DNA from 4 places in the Enterobacter adelaidei genome. Region 2 is predicted to be linked to each of the others. Evidence: predicted binding sites of a transcription regulator. Region 2 holds the regulator's gene; each other region holds the start of a gene.
The links. The regulator CRP, encoded in region 2, controls carbon source genes, mostly activating them, when cyclic AMP is high. The targets are predictions, from matches to a motif close to ATGTGANNNNNNTCACAT.
Positions count from the first base shown of each region.

Region 1 (3,864 bases), 2.2 Mb from region 2:
GTGCAAAGCTCGCGGTGAAGCGGTTGTCGCAAGCCAGGACTGGCACCCGGCGAATCACGGTAGTTTTGCCAGTCAGCACAACGTAGAGCCGTTCAGCCAGGGTGAACTTGACGGCCTGGCGCAAACCTTCTGGCCGGATCACTGCGTGCAGCAGACGGAAGGTGCGGCGTTGCATCCGCTCCTGAATCAGAAGGCCATCGACGCGGTGTTCCATAAAGGGGAAAACTCGGCTATCGACAGCTATAGCGCGTTTTTCGATAACGGGCATCGCCAGAAAACAGCGCTGGACGCGTGGTTACGTCACCACGAAATCACGGAGCTGATCGTGCTGGGTCTGGCAACGGATTACTGCGTGAAGTTCACCGTGCTGGACGCCCTCCAGTTAGGTTATAAGGTCAACGTCATCACCGACGGCTGCCGCGGGGTGAACATTCAACTGCAGGACAGCGCTCAGGCGTTTATGGATATGGCAGCGGAAGGCGCGACGCTGTATACGCTCGAAGACTGGCTGGAAACGCAGGCGTAGTCCTTTTAGCCGGGTGGCGGTTGCGCCACCCGGCAATCCCCCCTCCGATCGTCCATAAAGTGAACTCCCTCGCATCCTCAGCGAAGCGGCAATGCTATTCTCCTCAGGTTGTTTTTTCGCCACGCCTTTTCCGTGGCGTGGTTAATTTTATTAAGTCAAAGAGGAACTTGTATGAAACGTTTGCCCTTGCTGGCAGCATTACCCTTGCTTTGCGCGTCACTTGCTTCCGCCGCACCCCTGATGTCCGTGGGCTACTTTAACGGGGGTGGAGATGTCACCGCCGGACCGGGTGGTGATATCAATAAACTGGACGTTCGCCAGATCACCCACCTCAACTACTCGTTCGGTCTGGTCTATAACGACGAAAAAGACGAAACCAACGCTGCGCTGAAAGATCCGGCGAAGCTGTATCAGATCTGGCTATCGCCAAAAGTGGCGTCCGATCTGGCCCTCATCCCTGCCCTGCGAAAACAAAACCCGAACCTCAAAGTGCTACTCTCCGTTGGCGGCTGGGGGGCGCGTGGCTTCTCTGGCGCCGCGGCAACCAAAGAAACGCGCGCGGTATTTATCCGCTCCGCACAGGAGATTGTCGACAAATACGGTCTGGACGGGATCGATCTCGACTGGGAGTATCCGGTCAACGGCGCCTGGGGGCTGGTTGCCAGTACGCCTGCCGACAGGGATAATTTCACCGCCCTGCTGAAAGAGATGCGCAATGCCTTCGGGCACAAAAAACTGGTTACCATTGCGGTAGGCGCCAATGCGGAAAGTCCGAAAAGCTGGGTGGATGTGAAAGCCATCGCTCCCCTGCTCGACTACATCAACCTGATGACCTATGACATGGCGTACGGTACACAGTACTTCAACGCCAATCTGTATGATTCCAGCGCCTGGCCAACGGTGGCTGCCGCAGACAAGTACAGCGTCGATTTTGTGGTGAACAACTATCTTGCCGCCGGGTTAAAGCCACAGCAAATGAACCTTGGGATCGGTTTCTATGGCCGCGTGCCGAAACGCTCTGTTGATCCAGGTATCGACTGGAGCAAACCGGACGCACAAAAAAATCCAGTGACCCAGCCGTACTTTGGGACTCAGGAGATCGGGTTATTTAAGTCTCTCGGCTACGACCTGACCAAAGATACTTACGTGAAGTACAACGATATCGTGAAGAAGCTGTTGAACGATCCGCAGAAGCGTTTTACCGAGCACTGGGACGATCAGGCGAAAGTACCGTGGCTTTCGGTGAAGGGTGCCGATGGCAACGCGCTGTTTGCGATTTCCTATGAGAACCCGCGTTCCGTTGCAATCAAAGCGGACTACATCAAAGAGAAAGGTCTCGCCGGGGCGATGTTCTGGGAGTACGGGGCTGACGACGAAAACCTGCTAGCGAAACAGCTGGCGGAGTCGCTCGGGATCCCACACAAGTAGTGAGTCAATCAAGCCCTCTCCCTGTGGGAGAGGGCTGGGTGAGGCGCACCGTTATTGCATTTTCATTGTCGCAATCGGCTTCGGCGTGATACCAAAGTCTTCTTTCAATTCGCGCTTACTCTTCATCACCATCTGACCCTGAGTGTCGATAGTCATGTGCTGCGCATCCGTGTTATTGCGCGCCTGCCACAACATCACCAGTTGCAAACTGTTCTCTTTTTGATCCGGGGTAAGCGCAACGCCATCAGGCCATTTTCCCAGTTCTACGGCGGTAACCAGACGCTGATAAATTTCCGGCGTCATACCGTTAATCATGTCATCAATATTCACGATCTCTCCTTTTCAAAGGAATAATTTGCTGAATCGTTTTTTCAACCTTTGATCTGGTCGCCGTTTTCGTCATCAGTAAAGCTCATAGAGGCTGAGTTCACACAGAAACGTTCACCCGTTGGCTGAGGGCCATCCGGGAAGACATGACCAAGGTGCGCGTCGCAGTTTCCACAACGAATTTCGGTGCGCACCATGCCGTGTGAGGAATCTGTCAGATAGCGGATTGCGTCATCGCTTACCGGCTCATAAAAGCTCGGCCAGCCGCAGCCGGAATCAAATTTCGTTTGGGAATTGAACAGTGGGGCATCGCAGACCAGACAGTGGTAGACGCCGTCTCGCTTGTTGTGCAGTAAACGCCCGGTGAATGGCGGTTCTGTTCCGTAATTCTGGGTCACGTAAAACTGCATTTCTGTGAGGTTTTTTTTCAAATCGTCAGGGTTACGTTGGTTCGACATATGCTTACATCTCGCTGTAGAAACAGACATCTTTTAACCCGGATTCTAACAAAACATTAACACCCTTGCGTGCACTTTTGTTCTAAACTTATGTGTCGCGAAAAAGCGGTCAGGCAATTGTGATCTTGTTCACATTTTTATCCTGTGAGGACTTTAAAATCCCGGGCGCAGCCCCCATTTGGTTGCAAGCTCAAAGGGAAAGTGAGGCGAGTCAGTCGCACAAACGTTAGTCACAGGATTGATTTGTCGCAATGATTGACACGATTCCGCTTGACGCTGCGTAAGGTTTTTGTAATTTTACAGGCAACCTTTTATTCACTAACAAATAGCTGGTGGAATATATGACTATCAAAGTAGGTATCAACGGTTTTGGCCGTATCGGCCGTATTGTTTTCCGTGCTGCTCAGAAACGTTCTGACATCGAAATCGTTGGTATCAACGATCTCCTGGACGCTGAATACATGGCGTACATGCTGAAGTACGACTCAACTCACGGTCGTTTCGACGGCACCGTTGAAGTGAAAGACGGCCACCTGGTTGTTAACGGCAAAACCATCCGCGTTACTGCTGAGAAAGACCCAGCTAACCTGAAATGGAACGAAATCGGTGTTGACGTTGTTGCTGAAGCAACCGGTATCTTCCTGACCGACGAAACTGCGCGTAAACACATTACCGCGGGTGCGAAGAAAGTTGTTCTGACTGGTCCTTCCAAAGACAACACCCCAATGTTCGTTCGTGGTGCAAACTTCGAAACTTACGCTGGCCAGGATATCGTGTCTAACGCATCCTGCACCACCAACTGCCTGGCACCGCTGGCTAAAGTTATCAACGACAACTTCGGCATCATCGAAGGTCTGATGACTACTGTTCACGCGACCACCGCTACTCAGAAAACCGTTGATGGCCCGTCTCACAAAGACTGGCGTGGCGGCCGTGGCGCGGCTCAGAACATCATCCCATCCTCTACCGGTGCTGCTAAAGCTGTAGGTAAAGTACTGCCAGAACTGAATGGCAAACTGACTGGTATGGCGTTCCGCGTTCCAACTCCTAACGTATCCGTTGTTGACCTGACCGTTCGTCTGGAAAAAGCTGCTTCTTATGAAGAAATTAAGAAAGCAATCAAAG
Region 1 covers NZ_CP154353.1:1,828,659-1,832,522, reverse strand. The annotation lists gene pncA (bifunctional nicotinamidase/pyrazinamidase) at 1-526, shown strand, start outside; gene AAHF05_RS08965 (glycoside hydrolase family 18 protein) at 698-1,954, shown strand; gene AAHF05_RS08960 (YeaC family protein) at 2,006-2,284, opposite strand; gene msrB (peptide-methionine (R)-S-oxide reductase MsrB) at 2,326-2,739, opposite strand; gene gapA (glyceraldehyde-3-phosphate dehydrogenase) at 3,081-3,864, shown strand, end outside.
Region 1: the regulator CRP is predicted to act here: its motif matches at 2,857-2,874, upstream of msrB (peptide-methionine (R)-S-oxide reductase MsrB).

Region 2 (3,864 bases):
CATGGGCGTTCTGGCGCAACAGTCCGCTTTGCCATTGCGGCCACAGCCAGACCATGCCGCCAAAGGCAATCAGACAGCCAATCAGGGTATCGATCAGTCTGGCGACAATAAATTGTTCGCCATTGAGCGTGAGCAGTTGCAGGGTGTATACCGCCGTTACCGTAAAGCCCACCATCGCCCAGCCATAGTTTTTGCGGATAATCAGGTAGCTCACTAGCGTAATTATCAGCATTCCCGCCAGGGTATAACCTTCCGGCACGTGAAAGTGCAGCGTGACGCCCGCAATAATCAGCCCGGCCATCGTTCCGCCCGCCCGGTGCAGTATACGCACGCGCGTGGCGCCATAGCCGTTCTGGGTGACAAACAGCACGGTCATTAAGATCCAGTAGGGTTTAGGTAGATGCAGCGCCATGCCCATCAGGCTGGCGGTACTGAGCATGACGCTAATCCGTGCGGCGTTGCGCAGAGCGGACGATTTAAGAGACAGATAGCTTCTGAGCGCCGGCAATAACGGCAGACGTTTTTGTTTATCCGCCATGAGATCGCGGGGATAAAGCGGGCGTTGGGTGCGCAACACGCGGGCGATACGGCTGAAATGCCAGGCGGCAAACTGGCCCACCGGGTTGTCCTCATGCTGGCGGGCGATTTTCTCCAGCGCGCCGAGTTGTTTGTCCATGTTAAAACGCGTGGGATAGCGGTGATATAAAATGTCATCAGCCAGCACCCGCAGACGCGCAGAGACGGTTTGCGCATTCCAGCGGATCACCGCTTCGGCATGGCTGCGCTCGACCAGATTTTGCACCTCCTGAGGATGATGCAGGCTCACGGAGATATGTTCTTGCAGATCCAGCCCCACCTGGAAGATACGCAGCAGCCGTTTGTATTCGTGATTCTTGTTGGCGGCGAGCATGTGTAGTTGCTGATAACACTGGCTTATCAGATCCACCACCTTTTGCTGGCGCGTCAGCAGCGGCGGTAACGATTTTTCCGGATCGGTATGCTGGGTGAGCAGGGTGTATTTGGCCTCGCAGTAATCCGCAAGTTGCACATAGAGCAGGCTCAATGATTCACGCAGGGGCTGTTCCCGCCACAGCCAGAACCAGTTAAACAGCCCATACCACAGCGTACCCAGGGCGTAGATCAGTAGCGGCTCCCACACCGGCATGTTACCCGCGAGGCTCAGCGTGAAGATGGCCGCTATCAGTGAGGCGGGAAGCAGGCGCGCATGAAGGGAACTGATTTCGGCGGTGACGCCGAGCGTCATCGCCAGCACGGTCAGGATTAACGGCAGCGGAATATCGCGGGCGAGTAAGAGCTGCACGGCGAGGCTACAGCCAGCAAACAGCGAGCCGCCAATAATCAGACGTTTAAAAAAGCGCTTATGCGGTGTGTCCAGGCCAGCAATGTTGCAGCAGGCGGGCACGAGAGAAAACAGCAGACCTTGCTGAAGATGTCCGAGGATCAGGCCGATGGCTACAGGAAGACACAACACCAGCGTTTGTCGCAGTGCATAGTTAACTTCCGGGTGATAAATCAGCCTACGCCACATGGGGAAGAGAGACAAAAACGGCGTGACACCTTGCGATGGCACGCCGTTTGAGTGGAATTAACGCGTTCCGTAGACCACGATGGTTTTACCGTGGGCGGAGATCAGGTTCTGATCTTCCAGCATTTTCAGAATACGGCCCACTGTTTCACGGGAGCAGCCGACGATCTGGCCGATCTCCTGACGGGTAATTTTAATCTGCATGCCGTCAGGGTGGGTCATCGCATCAGGTTGTTTTGCCAGGTTAAGCAGAGTCTGCGCGATACGACCGGTAACGTCCAGGAAGGCGAGGTTACCCACTTTCTCAGATGTAACCTGCAGACGGCGAGCCATCTGGGAAGAAAGACGCATCAGGATATCAGGGTTAACCTGAATCAACTGACGGAATTTCTTGTAAGAAATTTCAGCCACTTCACATGCTGTCTTTGCACGAACCCAGGCACTACGTTCCTGGCCTTCTTCAAACAGGCCCAGTTCACCGATGAAATCGCCCTGGTTCAGATAAGAAAGGATCATCTCTTTCCCTTCTTCATCTTTGATCAGCACTGCCACCGAGCCTTTTACGATGTAATACAACGTTTCCGCTTTTTCACCCTGGTGAATCAGCGTGCTCTTCGATGGGTACTTATGAATGTGGCAATGAGACAAGAACCATTCGAGAGTCGGGTCTGTTTGCGGTTTGCCAAGCACCATGCGCTGTTATCCTCTGTTATAAGCTGTCACCAGAGTCATCAGATGCATCCGGACTCTGGGGTTGCAATCGAATTCTTACCCATACCCTGGGAAGTCGGCTATCGTAACGTTTCGCAGCCAGTAAAGTTTGATGTCCTCTGCATACATGTGTAACGTCAATGTATTACTGTAGCATCCTGAGTGTTTTAGCATAGCTTTCGCCGCGTGTCTCCTGGTGTCTCGCTTCAGCATGATGCAGGTCGCCTTCCATTGCGAGAAATGTAACGCACGCGTAATCTGTCACCAAAAATGCAACGTTGGAGTTAATGAATATGCAAGCGCGCGTGAAATGGGTTGAAGGTTTAACGTTCCTGGGCGAGTCCGCTTCAGGGCACCAGGTTTTGATGGATGGTAACTCCGGCGATAAAGCACCAAGCCCGATGGAGATGGTATTGATGGCTGCCGGTGGATGCAGCGCGATTGATGTGGTCTCGATTCTGCAAAAAGGCCGTCATGATGTAACGGATTGCGAAGTTAAACTCACGTCGGAACGCCGTGAAGAGGCACCACGCCTGTTCACCCATATTAACCTGCACTTTGTAGTCACCGGTAAAGAACTGAAAGACGCGGCCGTTTCACGCGCGGTGGACCTGTCTGCGGAGAAATACTGCTCTGTGGCGTTAATGCTGGAGAAAGCAGTAAAAATCACACATTCGTATGAAGTGATCGAGGCGTGATTGATGGGGCATCGTGCGTGTTGATGCCCTCACCCTAACCCTCTCCCACCGGGAGAGGGAATATGATCACGCGATCTGCTTCCCTTCCATCAACCGCTGTACCAGCGGCGTCATGATGAGCTCCATCGCCAGCCCCATTTTTCCGCCCGGCACCACTAATGTATTCATGTGCGAAATAAACGAGCCCTGCAGCATGGCCAGCAGCCAGGGGTAATCAATGCCTTCGAGGTTGCGGAAATGGATCACCACAAAGCTCTCATCCAGCGACGGGATGCTTTTGGCCGCGAATGGGTTGGAGGTGTCGACTGTCGGTACTCGCTGGAAGTTAATATGGGTACGGGAGAATTGTGGCGTCAGGAAGTTGATGTAATCCTCCATGGAGCGCACCACGGAGTCCATGACCGCTTCTCGTGAATGGCCGCGCTCGCTCATGTCACGCGTCAGCTTCTGGATCCACTCCAGGTTAACGATCGGTACCACGCCAACCAGCAGATCCACATGGCGCGCCACGTCGTGATGGGGAGTTACCACGCCGCCATGCAGCCCTTCATAAAACAGCACGTCAGTGGGTTCCGGCAGGGGTTGCCAGGGGGTAAAGGTACCCGGCACCTGGTTCCATGGCACGGCTTCATCGTAAGTATGCAGATACTTGCGGGATTGCCCTGTGCCGCTCTTGCCATATTCGACGAAGGTTTGCTCCAGCAGGCCGAAGTCATTGGCTTCCGGGCCAAAGTAGCTGATGTGTTTACCCAGATCGCGCGCTTTACGGATGGCCATGTCCATCTCCGGGCGCGTATAGCGGTGAAAGCTGTCGCCTTCGACCTCCGCCGCACGGAGATTCAGCTGGGCGAAAATCTTGCGAAATGCGAGGCTGGTGGTGGTGGTTCCCGCACCACTCGACCCCGTAAC
Region 2 covers NZ_CP154353.1:4,248,756-4,252,619, reverse strand. The annotation lists gene AAHF05_RS20760 (YccS/YhfK family putative transporter) at 1-1,549, opposite strand, end outside; gene crp (cAMP-activated global transcriptional regulator CRP) at 1,607-2,239, opposite strand; gene AAHF05_RS20750 (OsmC family protein) at 2,551-2,955, shown strand; gene AAHF05_RS20745 (phosphoribulokinase) at 3,022-3,864, opposite strand, start outside.

Region 3 (3,864 bases), 190 kb from region 2:
TGGTCAGAGAAGGTTTTCTTGCGACCGCTCGCCACATCCAGAATGAAGTGGAATAGCTTCCAGCCCACATCCTCAATACTTTCTTCCCCGGTGGCGATAGTACCCGCGTTGATATCCATTAAGTCATACCAGCGGTTTGCCAGTTCGGTGCGGGTTGCCATCTTGATCACCGGAACCGCCATCAGGCCGTACGGCGTGCCGCGTCCGGTGGTAAAGACCTGCACTGTAATACCAGACGCGACTTGTTGCGTGCCGCAAACAAAATCGCTGGCCGGGGTTGCCGCGTAAATCAGGCCGCGTCGGGTTGGACGCTGGCCCGGCGAAAGGACTTCAACAATGGCGCTCTGGCCAGATTTCGCAATCGAGCCGAGGGCTTTTTCCACCACGTTCGCCAGTCCACCTTTTTTGTTCCCCGGAGAGGGGTTGGCGCTACGGTCGGTTTTGCCCATATCGAGATAGTTATCGTACCAGGCCATCTCCTCAAGCAGACGCTTACCTACCTCTTCATTGATGGCGCGAGGGGTAAGCAGATGGATAGCGTCACGCACTTCAGTCACTTCGGAGAACATCACCGTGGCACCACAGCGAACAAACAGATCGGACGCGTAGCCTACCGCCGGGTTGGCGGTCACGCCGGAGAACGCATCGCTGCCGCCGCACTGCGTTCCTACCACCAGCTCAGAGGCCGGGCAGGTTTCACGCTGGCGTTTGTTCAGCTTATCGAGATGGCGTTCTGCCACCTGAAGAATATCGTCGACCATCGATCTAAAACCGACGTGGTGCTCGTCCTGCAAACGCACGATACTGGCATCGCTGACCGGGATAGCTTTCACGTCCTCGGTCCCCTGCAGCAGGCGTTCAGGTTGCAGCTTTTCACAGCCGAGGCCAATGACCATCACCTCGCCGCCGAAGTTCGGGTTCAGGGCGATATTGTGAATGGTACGGACAGGCACAACGGCCGCCGGTGCATTGATGGCCACACCGCAGCCATAAAGGTGATTCAGGCCGACCACGCCATCCACGTTCGGGTATTTCGGCAGCAGGTCGCGTTCAATAATTTTCACCACATAATCCACCACGCCCGCCACACAGTGCACGCTGGTGGTAATGCCGAGCAGATTTTTGGTACCGACACTACCGTCGGCATTGCGATAACCGTCGAAGGTATAGCCTTCCAGAGGAGGGAGTGGTTCAGGCACGCGGGTTGCCAGCGGGAGTGTGTTCAGGGGCGGTGCTTTTGGCAACGCGACCAGCGACTCTTCAACCCAGCTACCCTGAGGAATGGCGCGAACGGCGTAACCAATTACCTCTCCGTAACGCACAATTTCACCGTGAGCGGGGATATCCACAAGCGCAACTTTATGTCCCTGCGGAATATGCTCAATCAACTCCAGCCCGTCCGGGAAACGGGTTCCCGCTTTTAAGCCATTGCCGTTGACAATAATCGCCACATTATCGGTGTCGTGGACTTTTATATAAAACGCCCTCGGCGACGCTTGTCGAATTTCAATATCGGCCATTGTTCAGTATTCTCCAGCAAGAGTCTGATAATAAATGCAGCCAATTTTCTTATGGCAGAAATAAAGCATGTCAGGAGATAAGGAACGAGAATGTGATCTCGATCGCCCCAGAGCCCGTAATGCCTGATTCTGTGCATCAGCGCGCAGTGATTCGTGCAAATGCTCAAAATATTATCAAAAATAACCACAATACCTGAGCATTAAAACAATGTGTCGCGGTGATGTGCGGATTATACTGAATGACGATTTTATAACGCCGAAATTAAGTCAGAAAATAAATATAATGCTGGCAATAAATATCCGGAATAAGGCTGCGGAATTAAAAAGGTAAACGCGATGAATAACGATATTCTCCCAAATAAGTTTAAAGCGTCCCTCGCGGCGCATCAGATCCAGATTGGTTGCTGGTCCGCGCTGGCAAATCCCATCAGCACCGAAGTGCTGGGCCTGGCCGGTTTCGACTGGCTGGTACTGGACGGTGAGCATGCGCCGAACGATATCAATACCTTTATTCCGCAGTTGATGGCACTCAAAGGTAGCCAGAGCGCGCCGGTGGTGCGTGTGCCAACCAACGAACCAGTGATCATCAAACGTCTGCTGGATATCGGCTTCTACAACTTCCTGATCCCGTTTGTGGAAACGAAAGAAGAGGCGGCGCGAGCCGTGGCCTCAACGCGCTATCCCCCGGAAGGGATCCGCGGTGTATCCGTTTCGCATCGCGCCAATATGTTTGGCACCGTGCCGGACTACTTCGCGCAGTCCAATAACAACATCAGCATCCTGGTACAGATTGAGAGCCAGCAGGGTGTTGATAACGTCGACGCCATTGCTGCCACACACGGCGTCGACGGTATCTTCGTCGGTCCAAGCGACCTGGCTGCGGCGTTGGGACACCTGGGTAATGCGGGTCACCCGGACGTACAGCACGCCATTCAACACATCTTTGCCCGCGCTAAAGCCCATGGCAAACCGTGCGGCATTCTGGCACCGGTTGAAGCTGACGCTCGTCGTTATCTGGAATGGGGCGCCACCTTTGTGGCGGTCGGCAGTGACCTCGGCGTATTCCGCTCAGCCACGCAGAAATTAGCGGACGCTTTTAAAAAATAACCATCATTGAGGAAACAGATTATGACGCTGAAAGTCGGTTTTATTGGCCTGGGGATCATGGGTAAGCCAATGAGTAAGAACCTCATCAAAGCGGGTTATTCACTGGTGGTTTCAGACCATAATCCGCAAGCTGTGGCTGAGGTCATTGCTGCGGGTGCCGAAACGGCCACCACAGCCAGAGCCATTGCTGAGCAGTGCGATGTCATCATCACCATGCTGCCAAACTCTCCACATGTAAAAGAGGTCGCTCTGGGTGAGAATGGCATTATCGACGGTGCGAAGCCAGGTCTGGTACTGATTGATATGAGCTCTATTGCCCCCCTCGCAAGCCGTGAAATCAGCGAGGCGTTGAAAGCGAAAGGCGTCGATATGCTTGATGCACCGGTCAGCGGCGGTGAACCGAAAGCGATCGACGGCACGCTGTCGGTTATGGTCGGCGGCGATAAAGCGATCTTCGACAAATACTACGATCTGATGAAAGCGATGGCTGGCTCTGTGGTGCACACCGGTGACATCGGAGCGGGTAACGTGACTAAGCTGGCGAACCAGGTGATTGTGGCGCTGAATATCGCTGCGATGTCCGAAGCGCTGACGCTGGCAACTAAAGCGGGCGTCGACCCGGACCTGATCTACCAGGCAATCCGTGGCGGTCTGGCGGGGAGTACCGTGCTGGATGCCAAAGCACCGATGGTGATGGATCGTAACTTCAAACCTGGTTTCCGCATCGACCTGCATATTAAAGATCTGGCAAACGCACTGGATACGTCTCACGGTGTCGGGGCGCAACTGCCGCTGACCGCCGCCGTGATGGAAATGATGCAGGCCCTGCGTGCCGATGGCATGGGGACGGCCGACCACAGTGCCATTGCGTGCTACTACGAAAAACTGGCGAAGGTAGAAGTCGCGCGTTAATAACATCTTGCCCACACCTGAGGGTGACAGCGGCGCGCAAACCCTCTATACTGCGCGCCGAAGCTGACCAGACAGTCGCCGCTTCGTCGTCGTCCCCTTCGGGGGAGACGGGCGGAGGGGAGGAAAGTCCGGGCTCCATAGGGCAGGGTGCCAGGTAACGCCTGGGGGGGAAACCCACGACCAGTGCAACAGAGAGCAAACCGCCGATGGCCCGCGCAAGCGGGATCAGGTAAGGGTGAAAGGGTGCGGTAAGAGCGCACCGCGCGGCTGGTAACAGTCCGTGGCACGGTAAACTCCACCCGGAGCAAGGCCAAATAGGGGTTCA
Region 3 covers NZ_CP154353.1:4,056,430-4,060,293, reverse strand. The annotation lists gene garD (galactarate dehydratase) at 1-1,520, opposite strand, end outside; gene garL (2-dehydro-3-deoxyglucarate aldolase) at 1,857-2,627, shown strand; gene garR (2-hydroxy-3-oxopropionate reductase) at 2,649-3,539, shown strand; RNA gene rnpB (RNase P RNA component class A) at 3,599-3,864, shown strand, end outside.
Region 3: the regulator CRP is predicted to act here: its motif matches at 1,611-1,628, upstream of garD (galactarate dehydratase).

Region 4 (3,864 bases), 160 kb from region 2:
TCAGCGCGCGAGTCAGGTTGACCGCCTCCTGTGCCATCTGTGCATTCAGTTGCTGAAGATTGCGAATCTCATGCGCCAGCGTGTGCCGCTCGCGAGCCTCCTGACCAAAACTGTCCTGCACCTGACGACGAAAACCGTCCAGCTGTTCACGCAGGGGCGTCAGAAGGCTGTTCAGGCTCTGGCGATTCTGTTCATCAACGCGGCGGTTGCTGTGCTCGAAAATGCGGTTGGCGAGGTTTTCAAACTGTTCGCTGAGGCGTTGCTCGCTGTTGATCATCTGGCGGATTTTGTCTTCCGCATGCAGCTGGGTGGATTCGAGACGGGTGGTCACTTCGCGGAGATCAGCTTCCAGCGAGGTGTTGATATCCCGCAGGTTGCGTAGTTCGTTGTTGAGCAACTCGCACTCATCGCGCCAGTGCTCGCTCAGAGCAAGTTGCTGTTTTGCCGCGCTTAAATCGGCGACTATCTCTTCTCGCTCGGCCAGTTGGTCGGCCTTCTGCTGTGCATGCTGGTAGCTGGAAATGAGCCAGCCAATCCCTAAGCCCACCAGCGCAATCACCGCGTAAATCAGGATCGAGATATCCACAATGCCCCCTGCATCAACGTATTACCCGCACAAAATAGAATTGTGCTGTATAAACGTCCAGTTTGAAAGGGTTTTCCTGCGAGGCGCTACGCAAAAAATAAAGGCCGAACGTGTCGGCCTTTTATTGTATGCAGAAGAGAGGACTAGATCAGGCGACGCGCCGCTTCAACCACGATTTTCACAGCATGACTTTCAGTCTGCTTCATGGTTTCGGCATTCGGGATCTCCTGCTGCGTACGGTTGACGATAACGCCCGCCACCATACCGGCACGCAGACCCTGGCTTGCGCACATGGTCAGCAGCGTGGCGGATTCCATTTCGTAGTTCATCACGCCCATGGACTGCCACTCTTCCATAGAACCTTTGAAACGGCTCACCACGCGACCAGAGAAGGTGTCATAGCGCTCCTGGCCTGGGTAGAAAGTATCGGAAGAGGCAGTTACACCCACGTGCGTGGTCGCGCCCACAGATTTCGCCGCTTCAACCAGCGCAGTGGTACATTCGAAGTCTGCCACTGCCGGGAATTCCATTGGCGCGAAGTGCAGGCTTGCCCCGTCCAGACGCACAGATGCGGTGGTGACCAGCACGTCACCGACATTGATATGCGGCTGAATAGCGCCGGTGGTACCGATACGCAGGAAAGTACGAATGCCCAGTTGCGCCAGCTCTTCAACAGCAATGGAGGTCGACGGGCCACCGATACCGGTAGAACACACGATCACGGCTTTGCCATCCAGCTCTGCACGCCAGGTGGTGAATTCACGATGGGCTGCCAGCTTAACCGGCTTATCCATCAGCGCGGCGATCTTTTCCACACGCTCAGGATCACCCGGGACGATAGCGAGCGTAGCCCCTTGTAAATCGTTTTTGGTGAGGCCGAGATGAAAAACATCAGACTTAGACATAGGTGACTCCTCTGTGGGTCGGTTAGTCAGAAGAAGTAAAATGGTACTTTACAGAAGCAATACGCATAATTTCGTGATGCACTTCACCATGAATGAAAATGATTGCAGTAAATTTCCATGAAAAAGTGATTTACATCACATTAACAAGTTATATCGTGGTGTGCTGCACAAAAGATAGACCGTTTAAGGCACTGTGGGTTGTTAACCTGGTGTCTATATTTACCTTTGCGCTAACTCATTGGTACGGAGAATGCCATGACTGAAAAAATCGGTTTTGCACCTGCTGCAGCCCCGCATGCTTCAACCATCGTTTCAACGCCCGAAGAGGCCATAACGGCGGGTGAGACCTCCATCCCCTCGCAGGGGGATAATATGCCGGCTTACCACGCGCGGCCAAAATCGGCAGAGGGTCCGCTGCCCATCGTCATTGTGGTTCAGGAAATTTTTGGTGGTCACGAACATATCCGCGACCTCTGCCGCCGACTGGCGCTGGAAGGGTATCTGGCCGTTGCGCCAGAGCTCTACTTCCGTCAGGGCGATCCGAACGACTACAGCGATATTCCAACATTGCTCAGCAACCTGGTCAGCAAAGTCCCTGACGCGCAGGTCATGGCCGATCTCGACCACGTTGCCAGTTGGGCAGCACGTAACGGCGGTGATGCACATCGTCTGATGGTGACGGGTTTCTGCTGGGGAGGGCGTATCAGCTGGCTGTATGCCGCCCATAACCCGCAGCTCAAAGCCGCTGTCGCCTGGTACGGCAAACTGGTGGGTGAAAAAACGCTGAATTCACCGAAACATCCGGTTGATATCGCCACCGAGTTGAATGCCCCCGTGTTAGGGCTTTACGGCGGTCAGGACACCGGTATTTCGCTGGATTCGGTAGAAACCATGCGCCATGCGCTCCGCGCGGCAAATGCGAAGGCGGAGATCGTGGTATACCCGGATGCCGGGCATGCATTTAATGCCGACTATCGTCCGAGTTATCACGAGGAATCTGCAAAAGACGGATGGCAGCGAATGCTGGCGTGGTTCAGCCAGTACGGCGGTAAAAAAGGGTAAAAGCAAAAAGCCCGGCGGCGATGACGCCTTACCGGGCCTACAACTTATTACGCCTGACGCAAATTCTGCGCCGCCTGCACCATGTTCGCCAGTGCAGCGCGGGTTTCCGGCCAGCCGCGGGTTTTCAGTCCGCAGTCCGGGTTCACCCACAGACGCTCTGCCGGAATGCGCTGGGCCGCTTTTTTCAGCAGAGCTTCGATCCACTCCACGCTCGGCACGTTCGGAGAGTGAATGTCGTACACCCCCGGTCCTATTTCGTTCGGGTAGTCGAACTCTTCAAATGACTCCAGCAGTTCCATGTCTGAACGCGATGTCTCGATGGTGATCACGTCGGCATCCAGCGCGGCTATCGAATCCATGATGTCGTTAAATTCGCAGTAACACATGTGGGTGTGGATCTGGGTGTCATCCTTCGCGACCGCGGCGTTGATGCGGAAAGCCTCCACGCCCCATTTCAGATAGGCATCCCAGTCGCTACGACGCAGCGGCAGACCTTCGCGCAGCGCCGGTTCGTCGATCTGAATAATGCCAATGCCTGCGGCTTCCAGATCCGCCACTTCATCACGCAGTGCCAGCGCGATCTGTTTGGCGATGGTTTCGCGGCTCACGTCTTCACGCGGGAAGGACCAGCAGAGAATCGTTACCGGACCCGTGAGCATTCCTTTCACCGGTTTATCTGTCAGAGACTGGGCATACTTCGCCCATTCAACGGTAATCGCTTCTGGACGGCTGATATCACCAATCACCACCGGCGGCTTCACGCAGCGGGAACCGTAACTCTGCACCCAGCCATTTTGGGTAAACACGAAACCGTCCAGGTGTTCACCAAAGTATTCCACCATGTCGTTACGCTCGGCTTCACCGTGCACCAGCACATCCAGACCTAAACGTTCCTGCTCGATAATCGCCTGTTTAATGTGTTCAGCGATACCGGTGCGGTAATGATTCGCATCCAGATTGCCCTTTTTGAAGTCCAGACGCAGGCCGCGGATCTCGGTAGTCTGCGGGAAAGAACCGATCGTCGTGGTTGGCCACGCAGGCAGATTAAAGCGAGCGCGCTGGGCTTCAGCGCGCACTTCATAGGCGCTCTGGCGCTGACTGTCCTGAGCCGTGATGGCTGCCAGACGTTTTTCGACTGCCGGGTTGTGTACGCGAGCCGAGTCGCGGCGGGCCTGGATCGGTGCGCTCCATTCGATAATCGCTGCCGTGTCTCCCGTGTTCAATGCGTCACGCAGCAGCGTCAGCTCCTCACATTTCTGCAAGGCAAAGGCAAACCAGCTCTTCACTTCTGCGTCCAGACGGGTTTCAGCG
Region 4 covers NZ_CP154353.1:4,406,921-4,410,784, forward strand. The annotation lists gene rmuC (DNA recombination protein RmuC) at 1-586, opposite strand, end outside; gene udp (uridine phosphorylase) at 730-1,491, opposite strand; gene AAHF05_RS21440 (dienelactone hydrolase family protein) at 1,747-2,553, shown strand; gene metE (5-methyltetrahydropteroyltriglutamate--homocysteine S-methyltransferase) at 2,601-3,864, opposite strand, start outside.
Region 4: the regulator CRP is predicted to act here: its motif matches at 1,615-1,632, upstream of udp (uridine phosphorylase).